DNA from 2 places in the Bacillus sp. T3 genome. Region 1 is predicted to be linked to the other one. Evidence: a T-box and tRNA genes for the amino acid it is inferred to sense, from the RefSeq annotation. Region 1 holds a T-box; the other holds one or more tRNA genes.

What was found. A T-box is a leader RNA that pairs with one kind of tRNA and senses whether it is charged. The one in region 1 lies ahead of serS (serine--tRNA ligase), so its partner is inferred to be a tRNA-Ser.
Region 2: it encodes a tRNA-Ser, which carries the amino acid that the T-box ahead of serS (serine--tRNA ligase) is inferred to sense. The anticodon was not compared.

What each region holds. Positions count from the first base shown of each region.
Region 1 covers NZ_CP137761.1:141,838-145,094, reverse strand. The annotation lists gene pdxS (pyridoxal 5'-phosphate synthase lyase subunit PdxS) at 1-771, shown strand, start outside; partial or broken gene pdxT (pyridoxal 5'-phosphate synthase glutaminase subunit PdxT) at 784-1,375, shown strand; T-box leader at 1,426-1,649, shown strand; partial or broken gene serS (serine--tRNA ligase) at 1,892-3,173, shown strand.
Region 2 covers NZ_CP137761.1:4,561,204-4,564,460, forward strand. The annotation lists rRNA gene RGF10_RS23340 (16S ribosomal RNA) at 1-378, opposite strand, end outside; tRNA gene RGF10_RS23345 (tRNA-Gly) at 493-566, opposite strand; tRNA gene RGF10_RS23350 (tRNA-Pro) at 584-660, opposite strand; tRNA gene RGF10_RS23355 (tRNA-Arg) at 667-743, opposite strand; tRNA gene RGF10_RS23360 (tRNA-Leu) at 818-903, opposite strand; tRNA gene RGF10_RS23365 (tRNA-Leu) at 968-1,052, opposite strand; tRNA gene RGF10_RS23370 (tRNA-Lys) at 1,068-1,143, opposite strand; tRNA gene RGF10_RS23375 (tRNA-Gln) at 1,152-1,226, opposite strand; tRNA gene RGF10_RS23380 (tRNA-Asp) at 1,246-1,323, opposite strand; tRNA gene RGF10_RS23385 (tRNA-Glu) at 1,336-1,407, opposite strand; tRNA gene RGF10_RS23390 (tRNA-Ser) at 1,420-1,510, opposite strand; tRNA gene RGF10_RS23395 (tRNA-Asn) at 1,518-1,592, opposite strand; gene RGF10_RS23400 (SprT family protein) at 1,754-2,227, opposite strand; gene cmpA (cortex morphogenetic protein CmpA) at 2,314-2,427, shown strand; gene RGF10_RS23410 (Tex family protein) at 2,451-3,257, opposite strand, start outside.

The sequences.
Region 1 (3,257 bases):
GCTGTTGCCGTTATGGCTTTAGAGCGTGTACCTTCTGATATTCGTGCAGCTGGTGGAGTCGCTAGAATGGCAGACCCAACAATTACTGAAGAAGTATTAAATGCTGTTTCCATTCCAGTAATGGCTAAAGCACGTATTGGGCATATTGTTGAAGCTCGTGTGCTTGAAGCAATGGGTGTTGACTACATCGATGAAAGTGAAGTATTAACTCCAGCAGATGAAGAGTACCATTTATATAAAAGAGACTTTACCGTTCCATTTGTGTGCGGATGCCGTGATTTAGGCGAAGCAGCTCGTCGTATTGCTGAGGGTGCTTCTATGCTTCGTACAAAAGGTGAACCTGGAACAGGAAATATCGTTGAAGCAGTTCGTCATATGCGTAAGGTAAATGCTCAAGTTAAGAAAGTTGTAGGGATGAACGAAGACGAGCTTATGACTGAAGCAAAGCTTTTAGGTGCTCCTTTTGAAGTATTACTTGAAATTAAAAAATTAGGTAAGTTGCCAGTTGTTAACTTTGCAGCAGGCGGCGTGGCAACACCAGCTGATGCAGCATTAATGATGCAGCTTGGCGCAGATGGCGTGTTTGTTGGTTCAGGGATCTTTAAATCAGAAAACCCAGCTAAATTTGCAAGAGCAATTGTTGAAGCTACTACACACTATCAAGACTATGAATTAATTGCGAACCTTTCAAAAGGCCTTGGAACTGCAATGAAGGGCATTGAAATCTCTACTATTGCTCCAAGTGCTCGTATGCAGGATCGCGGTTGGTAAGGGGTAAAAACAATGGTTAAAATAGGGGTTCTTGGATTACAAGGAGCGGTACGAGAGCATATTCCGGTCCGTGGAAGAATCCGGAGCGGAAGCAATCGTAATCAAAAAGGTCGAACAGTTGGATGAAATCGACGGGTTAATCTTACCTGGCGGTGAGAGTACGACGATGCGAAAGCTTATTGATAAATATCAATTTATGGATAAATTAAAAGAGTTTGCACACTCAGGTAAGCCAGTATTTGGCACTTGTGCAGGGCTTATTCTTTTAGCTAAAAGAGTGATTGGTTATGACGAGCCACATATTGGCATCATGGATGTAACGGTTGAACGTAATTCATTTGGTCGTCAGCGTGAAAGCTTTGAGGCTGAGCTGGATATTACAGGTGTAGCACTCGACTTCCCTGCAGTATTTATCCGTGCTCCTCATATCGTTGAGGCTGGAGAAAATGTCGAAGTGATTTCAAAGCACAATGGTCGAATTGTGGCAGCACGTGAAGGACATATTCTAGGCTGCTCCTTCCATCCAGAGTTAACCGATGACCATCGCTTAACAGCATACTTTGTTAGTATGGTAAAAGAGGCAAAAGAAAAACAAACTGTATAAATTGGTTGCGTTCTAGAAATAAATATAGTACATTATGTTTGAATTTATAATTGAAAGCATTGAGAGGAACTAGTAGCAGATTGTTCATTCTAAAGAGAGCTGGTGGTTGGTGAGAACCAGTGAATGATATTTGTGAATCCATCCTTGAGTAAAGTGTGGAACATCCTTATATGGGGATCAGTAAATACTTTCGGTCTAAGCCGTTATCTTATCGAGGTGGAAAGCTTCTTGCTTTCAACTAGGGTGGCAACGCGAGTTAACTCTCGTCCCTGTATTAGGGACGGGAGTTTTTTGTATTTTTTTAAGGCTATGTTAAAGCTATTGCTAACTTATTGCAAAATGTTGATTGGAACGGAAGGTACGAGACTCCTGCGGGAGTAGCGTGTCACGGGAGACCCCACAGGCGCTAAGCGCCGAGGAGGCTCCCGGACCACCCCGCGGAAAGGGATTGCCTGGAGTGGAAATCAACAGACTAATTTAACAAAGCTTTTTTAAAAAAAGAAGGAGGGTCAAAAGATGTTAGACATTAAAGTATTAAGAGCAGATTTTGAAGGTGTAAAACAAAAGCTACAGCATCGTGGTGAGGATTTAACCGATTTAGGTAGATTTGAGGAACTTGATACAAAGCGTCGTGATCTGATCGTTGAAAGTGAGCAGCTAAAAAGCAAGCGGAATGAGGTTTCTCAACAGGTTGCGGTTCTAAAGCGTGAAAAGCAAAATGCCGATCACCTAATCGCTGAGATGAAGCAAGTTGGAGAAAACATCAAGGCCTTTGATGAAGAGCTTCGTGTCGTGGAAGAACAGCTGGAACAACTGATGATGAGCATTCCAAATATTCCTCATGAAAGTGTACCAGTTGGTGATACAGAGGATGACAACGTTCCGATTCGCACATGGGGAGATATCCGTGAATTCCCATTTGAGGCAAAGCCACACTGGGACCTTGCTGACAATCTTGGCATTCTTGATTTTGAACGTGCTGGAAAGGTAACAGGAAGCCGCTTTGTTTTTTATAAAGGCTTAGGAGCAAGACTAGAGCGTGCTTTGCTTAACTTTATGTTAGATCTTCACGTTGATGAGCATGGCTATAAAGAGGTTTTACCACCATATATGGTCAATCGTGCAAGCATGACCTGGAACAGGTCAGCTGCCGAAGTTTGAAGAAGATGCATTCCGAATTGAAAGCGAGGATTATTTCCTTATTCCAACCGCTGAAGTTCCGGTTACAAATCTGCATCGTGATGAGATTCTTAGTGGCGATCAGCTTCCAATCAGTTACGCAGCATTTAGTGCTTGCTTCCGCTCCGAGGCTGGTTCAGCAGGACGTGACACACGTGGATTAATCCGTCAGCATCAGTTCAATAAAGTCGAGCTCGTTAAGTTTGTTAAGCCAGAAGATTCATATGCTGAGCTTGAAAAATTAACAGGACATGCTGAAAAGGTTTTACAACTTCTTGGGCTTCCATACCGTGTTTTGAGCATGTGTACAGGTGACCTAGGCTTTACAGCAGCGAAAAAATATGATATTGAAGTATGGCTGCCTAGCTACAATACGTATCGTGAAATTTCTTCTTGTAGTAATTTTGAAGGCTTCCAGGCACGTCGTGCAAACATTCGCTTCCGCCGTGATCTTAAGGCGAAGCCGGAGCATGTACATACGTTAAATGGATCTGGGCTTGCAATAGGTAGAACGGTTGCGGCTATTTTAGAAAATTACCAGCAAGAAGATGGCAGCATTCTTATTCCGGAGGCTCTTCAACCATATATGGGCAAGCATAAGGTTATATTGCCAGAATAAAAAGCGTACATTATATTTATAGAACTGGACGAACATTTTCGTCCGGTTTTTTTATTAATGTTGTTGACTTTGTTTTTTCGACAT
Region 2 (3,257 bases), 180 kb from region 1:
CGGAAGATTCCCTACTGCTGCCTCCCGTAGGAGTCTGGGCCGTGTCTCAGTCCCAGTGTGGCCGATCACCCTCTCAGGTCGGCTACGCATCGTCGCCTTGGTGAGCCGTTACCTCACCAACTAGCTAATGCGCCGCGGGCCCATCTGTAAGTGACAGCCGAAACCGTCTTTCAGCTTTCCCTCATGAGAGGGAAAGGATTATCCGGGTATTAGCTCCGGCTTCCCGAAGTTATCCCAGTCTTACAGGCAGGTTGCCCACGTGTTACTCACCCGTCCGCCGCTGATATCAGGGAGCAAGCTCCCATCAATCCGCTCGACTTGCATGTATTAGGCACGCCGCCAGCGTTCGTCCTGAGCCAGGATCAAACTCTCCAAGAAAGTTGATTTAGCTCAAAAATGTTACGTTGGCTAGTGTGTTATAACCGAAGTTATAAGCACTAAAATTTATTATTGTTGACGTTTGTTTGTTTAGTTTTCAAAGAACAATAAAATTGGAGCGGGTGATGGGAATCGAACCCACAACAACAGCTTGGAAGGCTGTGGTTTTACCACTAAACTACACCCGCATATTAAAATGAATAAATGGTCGGGAAGACAGGATTCGAACCTGCGACCCCTTGGTCCCAAACCAAGTGCTCTACCAAGCTGAGCTACTTCCCGATATAATGGCGCGCCCGAAAGGAGTCGAACCCATAACCTTCTGATCCGTAGTCAGACGCTCTATCCAATTGAGCTACGGGCGCATTTTATTAATTTTGACAGCTTATTAAGTTTATCAAAACACTTAATTGTTGTCAATAGTTTTTTGAAATTCTTTTGGTGCGGCCGAGAGGACTTGAACCTCCACGGGGTTGCCCCCACTAGGCCCTCAACCTAGCGCGTCTGCCATTCCGCCACGACCGCGTTTTTTAAAAACGCGACATATAACATCATACCATTATGACAAATTAATGCAATAGGTAATTAATGGTGCGGGTGAAGGGAGTCGAACCCCCACGCCTTGCGGCGCTAGATCCTAAGTCTAGTGCGTCTGCCAATTCCGCCACACCCGCATATATCCATATAAATGGTGAGCCATGAAGGACTCGAACCTTCGACCCTCTGATTAAAAGTCAGATGCTCTACCAACTGAGCTAATGGCTCGAAAAAAATGGCTGGGCTAGCAGGGATCGAACCTACGAATGACGGAGTCAAAGTCCGTTGCCTTACCGCTTGGCTATAGCCCAATATCTTTTATAATAAAAATGGCGGTCCTGGACGGGACTCGAACCCGCGACCTCCTGCGTGACAGGCAGGCATTCTAACCAACTGAACTACCGGACCATTATTTAAAAGTGACCCCTACGGGATTCGAACCCGTGTTACCGCCGTGAAAGGGCGGTGTCTTAACCGCTTGACCAAGGGGCCGATATATTAAACTGGCGGAGAAGGAGGGATTTGAACCCTCGCGCCGGTTACCCGACCTACACCCTTAGCAGGGGCGCCTCTTCAGCCTCTTGAGTACTTCCCCAAACAAATGGCTCCGCAGGTAGGACTCGAACCTACGACCGATCGGTTAACAGCCGATTGCTCTACCACTGAGCTACTGCGGAACAGTATAACTAGGAATTTAACAATGTGCTTACTAGTCATTAAGAAGACATATCATCTTATCGACTTTTTTTATTATAAGAACTCTTCAATCATTTGTCAACACTTTTTCAAGAACCAAATTCTCAATATCGTGGTGACAGGAAATTAATATATCACTTATCTATCCCTCTGTCAACACTTTCACCCTTTTTAATTTCCCTTTACATACCCCACAAACATATTTATCAGTGTTAATCGCTCTTTTCCGCTTATAAACTTGCGAACAGTTATGACAAGCGTACACAATAATTTTTTTGATTGTTTTCTTTTTCTTTTGATTAGGTAAAGGAGTGCAGAAGCGCGGAGCATCTACTTTTTTTAACAACTGTTTAAAGTCTGAATCCCGATGCAGATACCCTTTACCTTCTATATGAAGATGATAGTGGCAAAGTTCATGCTTGATGATCCCGATTATTTCTTTCTCACCAAATAACTCATAGTATTTTTTATTGACTTCAATATTATGACTGCCCAGAAGATATCGTCCTCCAGTTGAACGTAATCTTGGATTGAACATGGCTTGATGCTTGAAAGGTTTCTGAAAGAATGTTATCGATATGGTTTCCACTAATTCTTGCAGCTTGATATTATCCAAACATACACCCTCCTTCACCCTTGAACATGACAAACTATTATAACATATATTATCTAGAAGAAATATGATTCGGGAGGGTGTTATACATGCCGACCTGGTTTCAAAAACAAATGCAAAGAGCATTTTACGAAAAGAATAGTTACCAAATAAAATTATTAAACCAATGTTGGTTTTTATACAGAAAAAAACACCGCTCATAACAAGCAGTGTTTTTCTTTTACATTTATTTATTAGGTGGAAGCATCGACAATGACACTCTTCCTTTTTTGGCATCGACTCCATCCACCCAGACTGTAACGACGTCACCGACAGAGACGATATCGAGCGGATGCTTAACAAAACGATTGCTTAATTTTGATATATGGACTAACCCGTCTTGTTTAACCCCTATGTCAACAAATGCTCCAAAATCTACTACATTTCGAACTGTTCCTTGAAGTTCCATTCCTGTTTGCAAATCCTCTAGCTGAAGGACATCTTTTTTCAACAGTGGTTTTGGTAATTCATCACGAGGGTCCCGCTCAGGTCGCATAATTGCATCAACAATATCACGTAAAGTGAATTCACCGATTTGAAGTTCCTCTGCTGTTCTTTTAATATCTAGCCCTGATATTGCTGCTTTTAAACTTTCATTACCAAGATCAGATGTTTTAAAACCTAATTTTTGTAACAACTGCTTTACCTCTTTATAGCTTTCCGGATGAATCCCTGTACGATCTAGCGGTTCGTTGCCATCGATGACTCTAAGGAATCCGATCGCTTGCTCGTACGTTTTTGCTCCTAGGCGTGGAATTTTCTTCAACTGAGTACGATTTGTAAATTTCCCTTCTTCTTCTCGCTTCTTAATTATATTGTTCGCCACCGTCTTTGAAAGCCCAGCAACATACTGGAGGAGTGAGGATGATGCCGTATTTACATTGACTCCCACTTGGTTTACTGCGGTTTCAACAACGAATGTTAACGAGTCCGATAATTTTTTCTGAGATACGTCATGCTGATACTGACCAACACCTACAGATTTAGGGTCTAT